Regions from separate parts of the Bradyrhizobium sp. Ken64 genome, predicted to be linked through region 1. Evidence: predicted binding sites of a transcription regulator. Region 1 holds the regulator's gene; each other region holds the start of a gene.

The links. Region 1 encodes PhoB, which activates phosphate uptake and scavenging genes when phosphate is short. Its sites were predicted from a motif close to TGTCATNNANCTGTCAT; they were not measured.
Region 2: the regulator PhoB is predicted to act here: its motif matches at 1,952-1,968, upstream of pstS (phosphate ABC transporter substrate-binding protein PstS).
Region 3: the regulator PhoB is predicted to act here: its motif matches at 1,545-1,561, upstream of phnF (phosphonate metabolism transcriptional regulator PhnF).
Region 4: the regulator PhoB is predicted to act here: its motif matches at 1,489-1,505, upstream of AC0L2F_RS11595 (acetoacetate decarboxylase).

Annotation. Positions count from the first base shown of each region.
Region 1 covers NZ_JBVVPA010000056.1:417-4,682, reverse strand. The annotation lists gene AC0L2F_RS35455 (aspartate aminotransferase family protein) at 1-820, opposite strand, end outside; gene AC0L2F_RS35450 (GcrA family cell cycle regulator) at 1,276-1,788, shown strand; gene phoB (phosphate regulon transcriptional regulator PhoB) at 1,993-2,700, opposite strand; gene phoU (phosphate signaling complex protein PhoU) at 2,715-3,431, opposite strand; gene pstB (phosphate ABC transporter ATP-binding protein PstB) at 3,442-4,266, opposite strand; partial or broken gene AC0L2F_RS35430 (ABC transporter permease subunit) at 4,263-4,266, opposite strand, start outside.
Region 2 covers NZ_JBVVPA010000014.1:216,697-220,962, forward strand. The annotation lists gene AC0L2F_RS23095 (lysylphosphatidylglycerol synthase domain-containing protein) at 1-592, shown strand, start outside; gene AC0L2F_RS23100 (ATP-binding protein) at 626-1,924, shown strand; gene pstS (phosphate ABC transporter substrate-binding protein PstS) at 2,068-3,081, shown strand; gene pstC (phosphate ABC transporter permease subunit PstC) at 3,179-4,168, shown strand; partial or broken gene AC0L2F_RS23115 (ABC transporter permease family protein) at 4,173-4,266, shown strand, end outside.
Region 3 covers NZ_JBVVPA010000001.1:620,257-624,522, reverse strand. The annotation lists gene phnE (phosphonate ABC transporter, permease protein PhnE) at 1-618, shown strand, start outside; gene phnF (phosphonate metabolism transcriptional regulator PhnF) at 780-1,511, opposite strand; gene phnG (phosphonate C-P lyase system protein PhnG) at 1,631-2,095, shown strand; gene phnH (phosphonate C-P lyase system protein PhnH) at 2,100-2,708, shown strand; gene AC0L2F_RS03110 (carbon-phosphorus lyase complex subunit) at 2,711-3,826, shown strand; gene AC0L2F_RS03105 (alpha-D-ribose 1-methylphosphonate 5-phosphate C-P-lyase PhnJ) at 3,823-4,266, shown strand, end outside.
Region 4 covers NZ_JBVVPA010000005.1:266,063-270,328, forward strand. The annotation lists gene AC0L2F_RS11585 (IclR family transcriptional regulator) at 1-148, shown strand, start outside; gene AC0L2F_RS11590 (patatin-like phospholipase family protein) at 285-1,448, opposite strand; gene AC0L2F_RS11595 (acetoacetate decarboxylase) at 1,679-2,461, shown strand; gene AC0L2F_RS11600 (transporter) at 2,571-3,587, shown strand; gene AC0L2F_RS11605 (carbohydrate porin) at 3,610-4,266, shown strand, end outside.

The DNA of each region.
Region 1 (4,266 bases):
CGTGCGAGCCCGGCGTCATGCCGGACGCCGCTTCCGCGGTCGCAAGGCAGGCGCCGATCGGAAAGCCGCCACCGAGCGCCTTGGCCAGCGACATCACGTCGGGTTCGACGCCAAGGCGGCGGTACGCGAACAGATCGCCGGTGCGGCCCATGCCGGTCTGCACCTCGTCGAAGGCGAGCAACAAACCCTTCTCGTCGCAGAGCTGGCGCAACGCCCTCAGAAAGGCGGGCGTTGCCGAACGCACACCGCCTTCGCCCTGGATCGGCTCGATCAGGATGCCGGCGGTCTGCGGACCGATCGCCTTTTTCACCGCCTCGAGATCGCCATGCGCAACCTGGTCGAAGCCCTCCATCGGAGGGCCGAAACCTTCGAGATATTTTGCCGAACCCGTCGCGGCCAGCGTCGCCAGCGTGCGGCCATGGAAGGCGCCTTCGAAGGTGATCATGCGATAGCGGTCGGGATGGCCCTTTGCCGCGTGATAGCGGCGCACGACCTTGATCACGCATTCCAGCGCTTCGGCGCCGGAATTGCAGAAGAACACGAAATCCGCGAAACTTTCATTGCACAGGCGCGCGGCGAGCTTTTCGCCGTCCGGGCTCTGGAACAGGTTCGACATGTGCCAGAGCTTCGTGGCCTGCTCCTGCAACGCCGCGACCAGCGCCGGATGGGCATGGCCGAGTGCATTCACCGCCACCCCTGAGGTGAAATCCAGATAGCGCTCGCCATTGGTCGCGATCAGCCAGCAGCCTTCGCCACGCTCGAAACCGAGGTCGGACCTGGCGAAAACGGGGAGCAAATGCGGCGCTGCGCTGTTAGTCATGACGGTCACTTGAATGTTGCGGACGGCGTGAGCGTGCATTGCGCAACGCACCATCTACCGGCCCGGAAAACGAAACGTGCCGCCTCTTGAGGGCGGCACGCACGACTATCTTAGGCCTGGTGAAACGGGTGTCAATGCCGCCCGGAAAGCCTCGCGAAACGCTGAATCCGTAGTCTTGCGGTGCCGATTTTGCGGGATTTAGCCACGGAACATGTGGAAGCGAGTCGGCGGACTCTTGCGCGGGAGTCACGCCATATTGTAGCGTTTGGATTGTCAGATACGACATCTCGTGCAGTGGTTCTGATCTTTAAGTCCTTATGTACCGGCGTAAACGTTCGGGCGTTCAAGACGCGCCCGGCGAGCCTTAAGGGATTCTGGCGGCACGGGTTTTTGAAGGCTTAGGCATTCGCTGCGAGGCCCCAGGATGGCTGGCGCGCAGCGAGGGAAAGGGTGCAATGACGGTTTTGACCTGGTCCGATGATCGCGTCGAGCAGCTGAAAAAGCTCTGGGAGGCCGGACTTTCGGCCAGCCAGATCGCGGCGGAGCTCGGCAATGTGACCCGCAATGCCGTGATCGGCAAAGTGCACAGGCTCGGCCTTTCGGGCCGCGCCAAGAGCCCATCATCGGCAGCGCCCCGGCCGCGCAAGGCGCGCCCCGCGCAGCACATGATGCGGGTGAGCCGCCCGATCTCGCGCGGCAACACCGCGCTGGCGCAGGCGTTTGAGGTCGAGGCGGAGCCGGATCCGGTCACCTACGACAACGTGGTGCCGATGAGCCAGCGGCTGTCGCTGCTGGAATTGAACGAGGCGACCTGCCACTGGCCGGTCGGCGATCCGTCGAGCCCGGACTTCTTCTTCTGCGGTGGACGGGCGCTGTCCGGCCTGCCCTATTGCGCCCAGCACTCGCGCGTCGCGTACCAGCCGGCGTCGGATCGGCGCCGCGCACCGGTGAAGCCGGGTCCGCGCTAATCCGGCAAGTCGTCGCGCGAAGACAGTTCAATTGTAGTGTCGTCCTGGCGAAAGCCAGGACCCATACTCCGAGCACGCAGTTGTTGCGCGAAAGGGGTCACTCCGAGTCTTCGCCAAACCACTCCCTGTGGTTATGGGTCCCGGATCAGCGCTCGCTTCGCTCGCTTGTCCGGGATGACGGCTGAGAACCTCAAGCCTGCAACCCTACACCTGCTCCGCCTTCGCGAAGCGATCATCCAGCGCGTAACCGGCGCCGCGGACGGTGCGGATCGGGTCCTGCTCGCGGCCGAGATTGAGCAGCTTGCGCAGGCGGCCGATATGCACGTCGACGGTGCGCTCGTCGATATAGATGTCGCGGCCCCAGACGCTGTCGAGCAGTTGCTCGCGCGAGAACACCCGCCCCGGGTGCTCCAGGAAGAACTCCAGCAGGCGATATTCGGTCGGACCGAGATCGATCGGCCGGCCCGAGCGCGCCACGCGGCGCTTGTCGCGGTCGAGCTCGATGTCGCCAAAAGCAAGGACGGTGGCGAGCCGCTCCGGGCTTGCGCGCCGCAGCAGGCCCTTCACGCGCGCCAGCAGCTCCGGCACCGAGAACGGCTTGACGATGTAATCGTCGGCGCCGGTCGCAAGACCCCGCACCCGCTCGCTCTCCTCGCCGCGCGCGGTGAGCATGATGATCGGGAGCTGCTTGGTCTCGGGACGGGTGCGCAGCCGCCGGCACAATTCGATGCCTGACAGGCCCGGCAGCATCCAGTCGAGCACGATCAGATCGGGGATGTGCTCCTTGAGGCGGGTGTCGGCGTCGTCGCCGCGCATCACCGTCTCGACGTCATAGCCGTCGCCTTCGAGGTTGTAGCGGAGAAGCTCGGTCAGGGCTTCCTCGTCCTCAACCACCATAATGCGTGCGCCCATCGGGTCGTCGCTCCTTAAGTGTTCGGTACCGTGTTGGCGAAGGTCGTCATGTCGCCCTTCGGCCGCTTGTCGGTGATCGCCTGGCCCTCGATCATGTAGAACACGGTCTCGGCGATGTTGGTGGCGTGGTCGCCGATCCGCTCGATGTTCTTGGCGCAGAACATCAAATGGATACAGAACGAGATGTTGCGCGGATCCTCCATCATGTAGGTGAGGAGCTCGCGGAACAGCGAGGTGCAGATGGCGTCGACTTCCTCGTCGCCCTTCCACACCGCCATCGCCGCTGGCAGATCATGCGCGGCATAGGCGTCCAGCACCGACTTGACCTGCTGCTGCACGAGGTCGGTCATGTGCTCGAGGCCGCGGAACAGCTTGAGCGGATGGAAGTCCGTCTCCAGCGCCGCGACGCGCTTACCCATGTTCTTGGCGAGGTCGCCGATGCGCTCGAGATCGGTCGCGACGCGCATGGCGCCAACGATCTCGCGCAGATCGACCGCCATCGGCTGGCGGCGGGCGATGGTGAGCACCGCGCGCTCCTCGATGCGCTTCTGCAGCGCGTCGAGCTCGGTGTCGGTTGCGACGACGCGCTGCCCGAGCGGGACGTCGCGGCGGATCAGTGCGTCGACGGACTCGACGATCATGCGTTCGGCGATCCCGCCCATCTCCGCAACCAGGCGGGTGAGTTCCTGGAGGTCGGTGTCGAAAGCCTTTGCGGTATGTTCGGAAGCCATGTCGCGTCTCCTAGCCGAACCGGCCGGTGATGTAATCCTGCGTGCGCCGGTCGGTCGGCGACGTGAAGATCTTGCTGGTATCGTCGAACTCGATCAGCTCGCCGAGATACATGAAGGCGGTCTTGTCTGAGACGCGCGCCGCCTGCTGCATGTTATGGGTGACGATCGCGATCGTGTAGTCCTCGGACAGCTCCTGGATCAGCTCCTCGACCTTGGCGGTCGAGATCGGGTCGAGCGCCGAACAGGGTTCGTCGAACAGGATCACCTCGGGCCGCACCGCGACGGTGCGGGCGATGCAGAGGCGCTGCTGCTGGCCGCCGGAGAGCGACAGGCCGGAGGCGTTGAGCTTGTCCTTGACCTCGTTCCACAGCGCGCCGCCGCGCAGCGCCTTCTCGACGCGGCCGTCCATCTCGGACTTCGAGATCTTCTCATAGAGACGGATGCCGAACGCAATGTTCTCGTAGATCGTCATCGGGAACGGCGTCGGCTTCTGGAACACCATGCCGACGCGGGCGCGCAGCAGATTGAGGTCCAGCTTGCCGTCGAGGATGTTGGTCTGGTCGAGCATGAGCTGACCGGTGGCGCGCTGGCCGGGATAGAGGTCGTACATCCGGTTGAAGATGCGCAGCAGGGTCGACTTGCCGCAGCCCGACGGACCGATGAACGCCGTGACGCGATTGGCGCCGAGCGTCAGGTTGATGTTCTTCAGCGCGTGGTGCTCGCCGTAATAGAAGTTCAGGTTGCGCACCGTCACCTTCGGAGGCGCCTCCGGCAGCGCCGCCGTCTGCGGCAGACCCCCGGCCGCGCTCATCGACGATAATGAAAGATCACTCAT
Region 2 (4,266 bases), on a different contig from region 1:
CCTCGGCATCTCCTATCATCCGGAGGCCGCGGCCTCGATCGACCAGCTTCCGCCCTGGCTGAACCGGACTCTGGCGATGATGATCATCGTCGGGCTGGTCGCTTACGTGGTCTGGGTCTGGACCCAGCCGCGGATGGTCGGCCGCGGGCCCTGGACCGTGATGCTGCCGGGCGGTCCGCTGACGCTGCTCCAGATCGCGATCGGCATCATCGATCTCGGCTTCTGCGCGCTGGCGATGTACGTGCTGGTCCCCGACGAGCCCAATCTCGGCTTCGTGGTGGTCGCGGTGATCTTCGTCTCGGCCACGCTGCTCGGCTTTGCCAGCCATTCGCCCGGAGGCCTTGGCGTTTTCGACGCGGCCATGCTGGTCGGGCTCTGGCAGATGGACCGGGAGGAGCTGCTGGGCGGGATGCTGCTGTTCCGCGTCCTCTATTATCTGTCCCCTTTCGTCATTTCTGTAATCTTGCTGACGTTTCGCGAAGTTATCATCGGCGCACGATCGAAACGCCTGCAGCAGGCGGCGCTCAAGCTCGACCCCGGCCCCGCACCTGAAGCCGCTTACGTGAGAAAGCGCAGCGACAGCGGCGCCTGACCGGCGCAAGGTCCTTTGGAGAAGCCCGCCCCGATGGCGATCGACGCCCCATCTTCTCCCTCCTCCCAGCCCTGGTCCGACCGGCTGCGGCACTCGACCGTCATCCTGATCGCCGCGGCGCTGGCGCTGTCGGTGGTGGTCTCGCTGGGCGAATTGTCGGCACTGCATGCGATTGCGGTGTTCCTCTGCATCGCCACCGCAGCGCTGATCCCGTGGCGCCTGCACGATACCGCCGCCTCGCGCGAGGAGACCCGCCGCGTCAATCCGGTCGAGAGCGCGGCGGTGGCCGCAGTGGTCGCCGGCATGCCCGATCCCGCGGTGCTGCTCGATCGCGCCGGCCGCGTCATCCATCTCAACGCCGCCGCCGCCCAGCTCGCGCCGGCGCTGCGCCGGAATGAGCTCGCCCAGTTCGCGCTGCGCTCGCCCGAGATCATCACGGCGCTGCGCGAGTCGATCGCGACCACCGAGCCGCGGCGCGCGACCTATCTCGACCATGTCCCGGTCGATCGCTGGATGGAGTTGACCATCACGCCGGTGCCGGTGCCGACGAGCTTCGGTGGCGCCGACAAATGCATGCTGATGACCTTCCACGACCAGACGCCGCTGCGTCGGGTCGAGGAGATGCGGGCCGATTTCGTCGCCAACGCCAGCCACGAGCTGCGCACGCCGCTGGCCGCGCTGTCGGGCTTCATCGACACGCTCCAGGGCCAGGCCAAGGACGATCCCAAGGCGCGCGAGCGCTTCCTCGGCATCATGCACAATCAGGCCACCCGGATGGCGCGCCTGATCGACGATCTCTTGTCGCTATCGCGGGTAGAGCTGTCGGCTCATGTGCGGCCCGACACCCTGGTCGACCTGCTGCCGATCATCTTGCAGGTCGCCGATGGGCTCGAGCCGCTGGCGCGGGAACGCCAGGTCGAGGTCGAGACCGAGCTGCCTGAGACCCCGGTGCTGATCGCGGGCGACCGCGAGGAGCTGCTCCGCCTGTTCGAGAATTTGATCGAGAACGCGCTCAAATACGGCGCCTCCGGCGGTCGCGTCATCGTGTCGCTGATATCAGGCGCCGCCCCTGATGGAACTCAGGAAATCCGGGTCCTGGTCCGGGATTTCGGCCCCGGCATCGCGCCGGAACATTTGCCGCGGCTGACCGAACGCTTCTACCGGGTCGATGTCGGCGACAGCCGCTCGCAGGGCGGCACGGGCCTCGGATTATCGCTGGTGAAACATATTCTTAACCGTCATCGCGGGCGGCTTTTGATTGAAAGCGTGCCCAGACAGGGCGCCACTTTCACCGCCTGTTTTCCCCAGGGCAAGCCTTCGGCTCTGAGCTAAATTCCAGCAATTTCAGCCGCTTAACACTGTCATCCGACTGTCACCAAACCTTCGTAAAAGCTCAGCTGTCCGCTCCTAAAGGGACGGCACGGGGAGCGCGATCGGGCGCTGATGGCGCTTCGCTCCCCTGTATGGAGACCAGCATGAATTTCCTCAAAACGATCGTTGCTGCTGGCTTGGTTGCCGCATCGACGACGGCGGCCTTTGCTGCCGACATCACGGGTGCCGGTGCGACGTTCCCGTTCCCGATCTATTCCAAATGGGCTGACGCCTACAAGAAGGAGACCGGCAACGGTCTGAACTATCAGTCGATCGGCTCCGGCGGCGGCATCAAGCAGATCCAGGCCAAGACCGTGACCTTCGGCGCCAGTGACGCGCCGCTCAAGGCAGAGCAGCTCGAGAAGGACGGCCTCGTCCAGTGGCCGATGGTGATGGGCGCCATTGTTCCCGTCGTCAACATCGAGGGCGTGAAGCCCGGTGAGATGGTGTTCGACGGCGAGACCTTGGCCAGCATCTATCTCGGCAAGATCACCAAATGGGACGACGCCGCGATCAAGAAGCTCAACCCGAACGTGAAGCTGCCCTCGGAGGCCATCACCGTGGTCCGCCGTTCGGACGGTTCGGGCACCACCTTCAACTTCACCAACTACCTCGCCAAGGCCAGCGCGGACTGGAAGAGCAAGGTCGGTGAGGGTACCGCGGTCGAGTGGCCGGTCGGCGTCGGCGCCAAGGGCAACGAAGGCGTGTCCGGCAACATCAGCCAGACCAAGAACTCGATCGGCTACGTCGAGTACGCCTATGCCAAGCAGAACAAGCTGACCTACACCGGTCTCGTCAACAAGGCCGGCAAGCCGGTGCAGCCCACCGTCGAAGCCTTCCAGGCGGCCGCCTCCAACGCCGACTGGGCCAAGGCTCCCGGCTACTACGTCATCCTGACCGACCAGCCCGGCGAGAAGTCCTGGCCGATCACGGCGGCGACCTTCATCCTCATGCACAAGGACGCCACCGACAAGGCGGCCTCGCAGGAAGCCATCAAGTTCTTCCGCTGGGCCTTCAAGAACGGCGACAAGGCGGCTGAAGAGCTCGACTACATCCCGATGCCGGACCCGGTCGTTCAGCTGATCGAGAAGACCTGGGCTGCCGAAATCAAGAGCTAGGTTCGCGACGCTCGTGCCCCGGATGCGCTGCGCCGCATCCGGGGCACGGACCAACAAAAACGTATAATATTTAGTACAGGGGACCGGCGTGGCAGAGATGGCCGTTCAGAGCGATGTAATCGACGACGCCGGACCGTATGATCGCGCCAAGGCCTTGAGCGCGTTCAAGCTCGGCGACGTCACCTTCTACTGGATCACGCGGCTCTCCGCGATCTCGGTGCTTCTGATCCTCGGCGGCATCATCATTTCGCTGATCGTCGGCGCCTTCCCGGCGATGAAGGAATTCGGGGTCTCGTTCCTGTGGACGCAGCGCTGGGCGCCGTCCGCCGATCCGCCGGTGCTCGGCGCGCTCGGGCCGATGTACGGCACGCTCGTCACCTCCTTCATCGCGATGCTGATCGCCATTCCCGTGGGTCTCGGCATTGCGATCTTCCTCACCGAGCTCTGCCCGCAATGGCTGCGCCGCCCGATCGGCATGGCGATCGAGCTGCTCGCCGGCATCCCCTCGATCATCTACGGCATGTGGGGCTTCTTCGTGTTGGGTCCGTTCCTCGCCAACACGTTCCAGCCCTTCATGATCAAGATCTTCGAGGGCGTGCCCGTGCTGGGCGCGATCTTCGCGGGTCCCCCGTCCTATCTCAGCCTGTTCAATGCCGCGCTGATCCTCGCCATCATGGTGCTGCCCTTCATCACCTCGATTTCGGTCGACGTGTTCAAGACGGTGCCTCCGGTCCTGAAGGAAGCCGCCTATGGCGTCGGCTGCACCACCTGGGAAGTGGTCCGCAGCGTGGTGATCCCCTACACCCGCGTCGGCGTCATCGGCGGCGTCATGCTGGCGCTGGGCCGTGCGCTCGGCGAGACCATGGCAGTGACCTTCATCATCGGCAACTCGTTCCGGATCTCCTCGTCGATCTTCGCCCCCGGCACCACGATCTCGGCGGCGATCGCATCCGAGTTCGCCGAGAGCGACGGCCTGCACCAGTCCGGCCTGATCCTGCTCGGCCTGCTGCTGTTCGTGCTGACGTTCTTCGTGCTCGCGGCGGCGCGGCTGATGCTGATGCGGCTGGAAAAGAAGGCGGGGAACTAGCGCCATGAACCCGATTTATTCACGTCGCCGCCGCAAGGACATCGTCGTCCGCGGACTCTGCATCGCCGCAACCGCCTTCGGCGTCACCTGGCTCGCGC
Region 3 (4,266 bases), on a different contig from region 1:
CTGCCGATCTATCTGAAGGCGCTCGGCGAGACGCTCTCGATCGCGCTGCTCGGCACGACGCTGGCTGCGGTGTTCGCGCTGCCGGTCAGTCTTCTTGCCGCGCGTAACGTGGTGCCGTCGAAAATCTTGCGCTTTCCGGTGCGACGTTTCCTGGATTCGATCCGCGGCGTCGACACGCTGATCTGGGCGCTGGTGTGGATCAACGTGGTCGGGCTCGGCCCGTTTGCCGGCGTGCTCGCCATTGCCGTGTCGGATTTCGGCGCCTTCGGAAAGCTGTTCTCGGAGGCAATCGAGGGCGCCGACCAGAAGCAGGTCGAGGGCATCCGCGCCTCCGGCGGCAGCGCGCTGCACGAGATTCGGTTCGGTCTGCTGCCGCAGGTCTTGCCCGTGATCGCGGGGCAGGTGCTCTATTTCATCGAGTCGAACACGCGCTCGGCCACCATCATCGGCATCGTCGGCGCCGGCGGCATCGGCCTGCAACTCGCCGAGCAGATCCGCGTGCTGGAATGGCAGAAGGTGTCGTTCCTGATCCTGATGATCCTGGTCGCGGTCGCCGCGATCGATTTCGTCTCGGGAAAACTGCGCTTCGCCATCATCGGCCGAAGGGCGGTCGCGTAGGTCTTCTTCCCTTCTCCCCTTGTGGGAGAAGGTGGCGCGAAGCGCCGGATGAGGGGTCTGCATCCTCACATTCAGATCGGTGGGTGCGGAGACATACCCCTCACCCGTCTCGCCGCTAATGCGGCGAGCCACCCTCTCCCACAAGGGGAGAGGGCCGCAGCTCACCCGTTCTCCACCAGAAACTCCACCCGCTCCGCGGCAAAGCGCGAATGCTTGGTGACCAGCGGCTTGCCGTCGAGATCGTGGTCGGTGGCGTCGACCACCAGGATCGGCCGTCCCAGCGCCAGATCGAGCCGTGCGGCGTCGGTGGCGTCCACGATGCCGGCGGTGATCCGGGTCGCGCCCCGGCGATAGTCGCGGACGCCGTAATGCTCGAGCAATTTCGTCATCGAGCGGGTCGCGGCAAAGACGTCGCCCGCACCCGGGAACAGCTGCGCCGACAGCCACGTCGTGGAGACGCAAATCGGCGTGCGGTCGGCGAGGCGCATCGCCTCGATCCGCACCAGTGGTGCGCCGGCCTTCAATCCAAGTTCCCGCGCGAGTTCGCGGGTCGCGACATCATCGGACGCCTCGATCAAGCGGCCATGCGGTTCGCGGCCGTCCGCGCCGACGATCTCGGAGAAACGGGTCCGCGAGCGCAGTGGATAAGCGAGCTTCTGCGCCTCGACATAGGTTCCGCTGCCGCGTTCGGCCCGCACGAGGCCGCGCTCGGCAAGCGCGGCCAGCGCGCGGCGCACCGTGTGGCGGTTGACGCGATAGGTTTCGGCGATCTCCACCTCGCCCGGCAGCTTGTCGCCGGCCGCAAAGCGGCCATCGGCGATGCCGCGCTCAATGCCGTCGGCAACGAGGCGCCACAACGCGACGCCGGAGGAGGCTGTGTCCTGCATGCTCATGTGGCCGGGAAGCTACTCCAGAAATCACGCCTTTGTCACGAAACAGTCATGGCGCTCCGCTATCAAGTTGTCTAGTATCATAGACAACTTGGATTCGGCAAGTTGTTGAGAAAAGTTCGGTGGATCTGGTGACCCAGCACAACAATCAGCAAGCCCAGCGCAAGGCCGCAATGGCCGTGCTGGCGAACGCGGAGGTGGGCGAGATCGCCGCTCGCCTCCGCGCTCTCGCTTTGCCGGCGCATCAGGATCTGCGCGCGCCGGAAAACGGCCTCGTCATGCTGCGCGGCCGGGTCGGCGGCGACGGCGCGCCGTTCAACCTCGGCGAAGCCACGGTGTCGCGGGCCGCGGTGCGGCTTGCCAGCGGCGAGGTCGGCTTCGGCTACACGCTCGGTCGCGACGGTGAGAAGGCGCGGCTGATCGCGCTGTGCGACGCGCTGGTGCAGTCCAGCGATTTCGGCGACGCGGTGGAGCGGGACATCATCGCGCCGTTGCGTGAGCAGCTTATGGTCAGGCGCAAGCAGGCGGCGGCCGAGACCGCCGCGACGAAGGTTGATTTCTACACCATGGTGCGCGGTGAGGGGTGAGGTCATGACCACGATTGCGGAACTGCCGCCGGGGTTCGCCGACAAGGTGCTGTCGGCGCAATCGACCTTTCGTTCGGTCATGGACGCGATGGCGCGGCCGGGGTCGGTCCGGCGCATCGTGCCGACATCAGGAGCGCCTCACACGATGATGCGCGGCACGGCCGCGATCGCGCTGACGCTGTTCGATCACGACACGCCGCTCTGGCTCGATGCGCGCATGCATGAGAGTTCCGACGTCGTGAAATGGCTGAAATTCCATACCGGCGCGCCGGTGGTACAGGATTCCTCGATCGCGAGCTTCGCGCTGATCAGCGACGGCGGGGCGCTGCCTTCGCTCGACCGCTTCGCGCTGGGCACCAGCGAATATCCGGATCGGTCGACGACGTTGATCCTGCAGGTCGAGAGCCTGGACTCGGGGCGCAGCTTCGAACTGCGCGGTCCCGGCATCGACGGTGTCGCGACGCTCCAGGCGTCGATCAAGCCGTTCGACCTGTTCGAGCGCCTGCGCGTCAACGACGCGCTGTTTCCGCGCGGCATCGATGTGGTGCTGGTCGCCGATGACGCCGTGGTTGCGATCCCGCGCACCACGCGCGTCGTGAGCAAGGGAAGCTAACCATGTATGTCGCAGTCAAAGGCGGCGAACGCGCCATCGAGAACGCCCATCGCCTGCTCGCGAGTGCACGGCGCGGCGACCAAAGCGTTCCGGAAATTTCCCTGGACCAGATTTCGGAGCAGCTCGGCCTCGCCGTGGACCGCGTCATGAGCGAAGGCTCGCTCTATGACCGCGAACTCGCGTCGCTCGCCATCAAGCAGGCGCGCGGCGATCTGATCGAGGCGATCTTCCTGGTCCGCGCCTTCCGCGCCACGCTGCCGCGCTTCGGCGCCACCGAGCCGGTCGAGACCGGCGCGATGCGGGTGCGGCGTCGGGTGTCCTCGACCTTCAAGGACATTCCCGGCGGCCAGATCCTCGGCCCGACCTTTGACTATACGCACCGCCTGCTCGATCCCTCGCTCGCCGAAGGCTTTGTGCCGGAAGCGCCGGCGACGGCTGAAGCCTCGACGGTGCCCACGCCACGCGTGACGGATATTCTCGGCCGCGACGGGCTGATCGAATCATCGCCGCAGGCCGAGGAAGGCGCCAGCGTCGGCGATCTCACCCGCGAGCCGCTGAATTTCCCGGCGGACCGCGATCTGCGTTTGCAGAACCTCGCGCGTGGCGACGAAGGGTTTTTGCTGGCGATGGGCTATTCCACCCAGCGCGGCTACGGCCGCAACCACCCCTTCGCCGGCGAGATACGCTTCGGTGAGGTCGAGGTTGAATTTTCGGCGGAAGACGTCGGCTTCGCCGTTCCGCTCGGCTCGATCGAGCTCACCGAGTGTCAGATGGTCAACCAGTTCAAGGGCTCCGCGACCGAAGCGCCGTGCTTCACCCGCGGCTATGGCCTTGCCTTCGGCCAGAGCGAACGCAAGACCATGTCGATGGCGCTGGTCGACCGCGCGTTGCGCGCGCGCGAGCTCGGCGAAGAGGCGCTGGCGCCTGCGCAAGATGAGGAATTCGTGATGTCGCATTCGGACAACGTCCAGGCGACCGGCTTCGTCGAACATCTGAAGCTGCCGCATTATGTCGACTTCCAGTCCGAGCTCGGCCTGCTGCGCAAGCTGCGCCAAGAGTTTTCTGAAGCGTTCACGGAGGCCAATGCGCCTGACACCCTGAAGGAGGCCGCGGAATGAACGCGCCCGCCTATAATTTCGCCTATCTTGACGAACAGACCAAGCGGATGATCCGTCGCGCGATCCTCAAGGCGATCGCGATCCCGGGCTATCAAGTGCCGTTCGCCAGCCGCGAGATGCCGATGCCCTATGGCTGGGGCACCGGCGGCGTCCAGGTCACCGCGGCGATCCTCGGGCCGCAGGATGTGCTGAAGGTGATCGACCAGGGCTCCGACGACACCACCAACGCGATCTCGATCCGAAAATTCTTCGCCAAGACCGCCGGCGTCGCCACGACGACCGCGACTGAAGATGCGACCGTGATCCAGACCCGTCACCGCATTCCCGAGACGTCGCTGCACGCAAATCAGGTGCTGGTCTATCAGGTGCCGATCCCGGAGCCTTTACGTTTCCTCGAACCGCGCGAGACCGAGACGCGACGCATGCACGCGCTCGCCGAA
Region 4 (4,266 bases), on a different contig from region 1:
CGCTTGCCTGGGCGTCTCCGTGCCGGTGGCACGCGTCAGCTTCGTCGAGTTGGACCGGTTCATAGGCCCGCTGCAAAAGGCTGCCGCTCTGCTGTCGGAGACCATTTTGCAGGTTGATGGCGATGATGACGCAGATGCCCGACGATGACATCCTGCTCCTGTTTTGCCCGACGAGTCAAATCGTTTTCGGTAAAGCGTAAGTCATTGATTTGCCACGCCCCGGCTACTGTGCATGGGGTTGTTTTCGCACTTTTTGTTTGAGCGCGCCCCGCGGGGCGCGTTGCTCACGCGCTTTCCGTCTCCCGGTGCACATCGTGCACCACCAGCCCCATGCCTTCGTCGGGCATCTTGATCCAGTCGCGGCGCTTGAGGGTGCGCTTGGTGTCTTCGTAGCCGGAGGTCCAGTGCTCGCGCATCGAGGTGCCCGAGAATTCGTGGTCCTTGGCGTCGCCTTCATAGGCCTTCTGCTGGTAGATCAGATGCAGGATCGCGATCTCCGGCATGTGGCGCAGGCTCGACTTGAGTTTGCGCTCCTCCTCGGAGAGCTGCTCGTCGGGCAGCTTCGCCAGGGCCTTGTAGAGCAGGACCTTGAGGTTGTGGGTGCGGCGGTAGACGTCGGTGTTGTGGCGGGTGCGCGAGGAATACATGATGTCCTTGTGGCGGGCCATCACGTCCTGGATCGAGCGCGGCAGCACGCCCCGCGCGCTGAACAGGTCGACCTGGAACACCAGCGAATTGAGCGCGTCCTCCTGGTCGAGCAGGTGCTGGAGCGGCGTATTGGAGACGATGCCGCCGTCCCAGAAATGATCGGTGCCGATCCGTACCATCGGCAGTGCCGGGGGCAGGGCGCCGGAAGCCATGATGTGCTCCGGCTCGATCTCGTCATGGGAATTGTCGAAATAGATGAAATTGCCGGAGAGCACGTTCACGGCGCCGACTGCGAAGCGAACCTTCTTCTCGTTGATGAGGTCGAAGTCGACGAGTTCGAGCAGGCTCTCCTTCAGCGGCATCGTGTCGTAATAGCTGGTGGCGGTCCGGGCTCCGACCGGGCTGAGCCATGGATTGACTTGATGCGGGCTGAAGAAGCCCGGCTGGCCCATCGCCGACGTCATCCAGGCGCTGGTGAGATTGCGCCACTGGCGAAAGATGTCGCCGTCAGGCGTGTAGTGCCAGATCTTGCGGTTGGTGATGCGCTCCCAGAAAATGCGCAGCGCCTCGAGCCGCTTCTCCGGCTTGTTGCCGGCGATGATGGCGGAGTTGATCGCGCCGATCGAGACGCCGCAGACCCAGTCGGGCTCGATGCCGGCCTCGTGCAGCGCCTGGTAGACGCCGGCCTGATAGGCGCCGAGCGCGCCGCCACCTTGCAGCACCAGCGCGACGCGGTCGCAGCGCTCGGGCCGCCAGCCTCGTGAAGAAGGCTGATGTGTCTGATATGTGCGGGCGTCCATGGTCGGTGCTCCCTGTTTCGCCGAACGATTGCGTCCGGCGGTGACGGCGTAATGACAATTCTGGCGCGGATGCATCGCTTGCATGCACCATGATCGCCTTGGGAATGGCTGCGGTCGTGCGGCTGACGGAAATCCTTCACATCGCAGTCAATGACGGCGGCTAGCACTCTGCATCGCCGCCTGACGCTGCCGGGCGGGCATCACATGAGCGCTACAAGAGGAGACCAGCGATGCGCAGGGAAGAGTTGCTGAGACTTCCGTCGATGCCGGCGGCCGGGCCGAGCTATCCGGCCGGGCCCTATCGCTTCGTCAACCGCGAATTCCTCGTCATCACCTACGAGACCGATCCGGACCTCATCCGCGCCGGCCTGCCTGAGCCGCTGGAGCCGATCGATCAGCCGATCGTGCATTACGAATGGATCAGGATGCCGGACTCCTCCGGCTTCGGCAGCTACACCGAGTCCGGCCTCGTCATCCCCGCGCGCCTGCACGGCGAGGAGGTCAACTTCGTCTCGCAGATGTATCTGGACGATGATCCGCCGATCGCCGCCGGCCGCGAGATCTGGGGCTTTCCCAAGAAATACGCGCATCCCAAACTCGAGATCGTCAAGGACACGCTGACGGGCACGCTGGAATATGCCGGCCAGCTCGTCGCCATGGGCACGATGGGCTACAAGCACGAGAGCATGGCCGGCAACGGCGATCTGACCCGGACGACGCTGTCGAAGACGCAGATCAATTTGAAGATGATCCCCGGCGTCGACGGCCGCCTCGAGATCTGCCAGCTCGTCGCGATCAACCTCATCGACATCGTGCCGAAGGGTTCCTGGATGGGGCCCGGCCGGCTGCATCTGGTGCCGCATGTCAACGCGCCCGTCGCTGATTTCCCGGTCCGCCGCTGCCTCGGCGCGCATCATTACATCGCCGACCTGACGCTGCCGTTCGGCCGCGTCGTGCACGACTACATCAGGGAAGCCGAGGCGGCGGCCTCGACGGCGCTGGCGGCCGAGTAGGGCGTCATCATCAAACTGTAACAATGCCGTAATTGAGTACCCGCGTGGGTCCGGAAGAGGCGTCAGCCATCTTCCGGAGCGGGGCATTCGTTGACGGTTGGGGTTGGTCATGGCTGAGCCGGCAAAGCGTGTCAGCGCGATATCGGATTCCGTGTCTGGCATTCCCGGCCTGGTGTGGGCGTTCCGCCTCCACAGCGACGGCGGTGCCGAAGCGCTGCCGATCGACCAGCCGATCGAGTTCAGTCACGACGGCCGGCTCTGGCTGCATTTCAACCTCACGGACACGCGTTCACGGCCGTGGATCGCCGCGTCACAGCTGCCGCCGCTTGCGCGCGAGCTCTTGCTGTCCAACGACACCTTCCAGCAGCTTCACGTCATCGATCACTGCATCTACGGCGTGTTCTCCGACCTCGTACGCGACATCGGCAGCGCGACGGAGGAGACCGCGTTCCTGCGCTTCGCCATGACCGAGCGGCTCCTGATCAGCGGCCGCCATCAGGCGCTGTGCTCGGCGGACGCGACACGCCGGGTGCTCGAAGGCGGCTACCGCGTCGACAATGTCGCCCATCTCCTCGAAAAGATCGTCGACGAGGTCGCCGACACGCTTGATAGGATGGCCGACAAGCTCGGCCAGGAGATCGACGAGATCGAGGAGCGGATTCTGGCCGACGACGCCAAGCCGGAGATGCGCCGCAATCTCGGCCGGCTGCGCCGGACCTGCGTCAGGCTGCATCGCCAGCTCACCGGCCTGCGTACGCTGTTCCATCGCCTCGACCAGAAGAACACCGACCACCTGTCGCCGGACCTGCGTATCCAGGCCGGCAAGCTGGCGCAGCGGCTGGACGGCCTTGACCACGATATCGTCGAGCTGCGCGAACGCAGCCGCCTGCTCGAGGAGGAGCTGCGTTTCAAGAACGAGGAGCAAAGCAACAACCACCTCCACACGCTATCGATCGTCACTTCGCTGTTGCTGCCGCCGACGCTGATCACCGGTATCTTCGGCATGAACACCAAGGGCCTGCCGCTGACCGATGTCGAGAGCGGATTTTTCTGGGCGGCGCTCCTGATGGCCTCGTCGGTCGGTGCGGCCTATCTCTTCATGCGGCGTAGCGGCATCTTCAAATAGCGTACGCCAGCCGGTATCAGCCGTGATCGCGAGTGCACATCGATTTTTGCTGCGATATGCGGCTGCCATTGCGCTGGCCTGGACAGTGGCAGGCACGAGCGCGTTCGCTGGCGCCAAAGACGAAAGCGCGGCGGGGTGGCTCGCTCCGAAATGGTTCAACGACTGGCATGACGGCCTCGCCGACAAGGGCCTGAATTTCGGCGCCACCTACATCGCCGACAACATCGGCAATGTGTCGGGTGGCGTTAAGCGCGGCGCCATCCATTTCGGCCGGCTTGATCTGTCGGTCGATGCCGATCTCGACAAGCTGGTCGGCTGGACCGGTGGCCGCTTTTACGCCAATGCCTTCGTGATCTACGGGCGAGGTCTGAGCCGCAACTACGTCATGAATCTCGCCACCATCAGCGAAATCGAGGCGCTGCCGGACCAGCGGCTCTACAATGCCTATTTCGAGCAGAGCTTCTTCAACGACCGCTTGAACATCAGGGCCGGCCAGCAGGCCGCCGATGTCGAGTTTTTCGACAGCCAGACCGACGATCTCTTCATCAACGGCACCTTCGGCTGGCCGGCGATCAAGGCATCCAACCTTCCGGCCGGCGGGCCGGCGCCGCCGATCGCGGTGCCCGGCATTCGCATCAAGGCCGCGCTGACGGATCAGATCACGGCGTTCGGTGCTGTC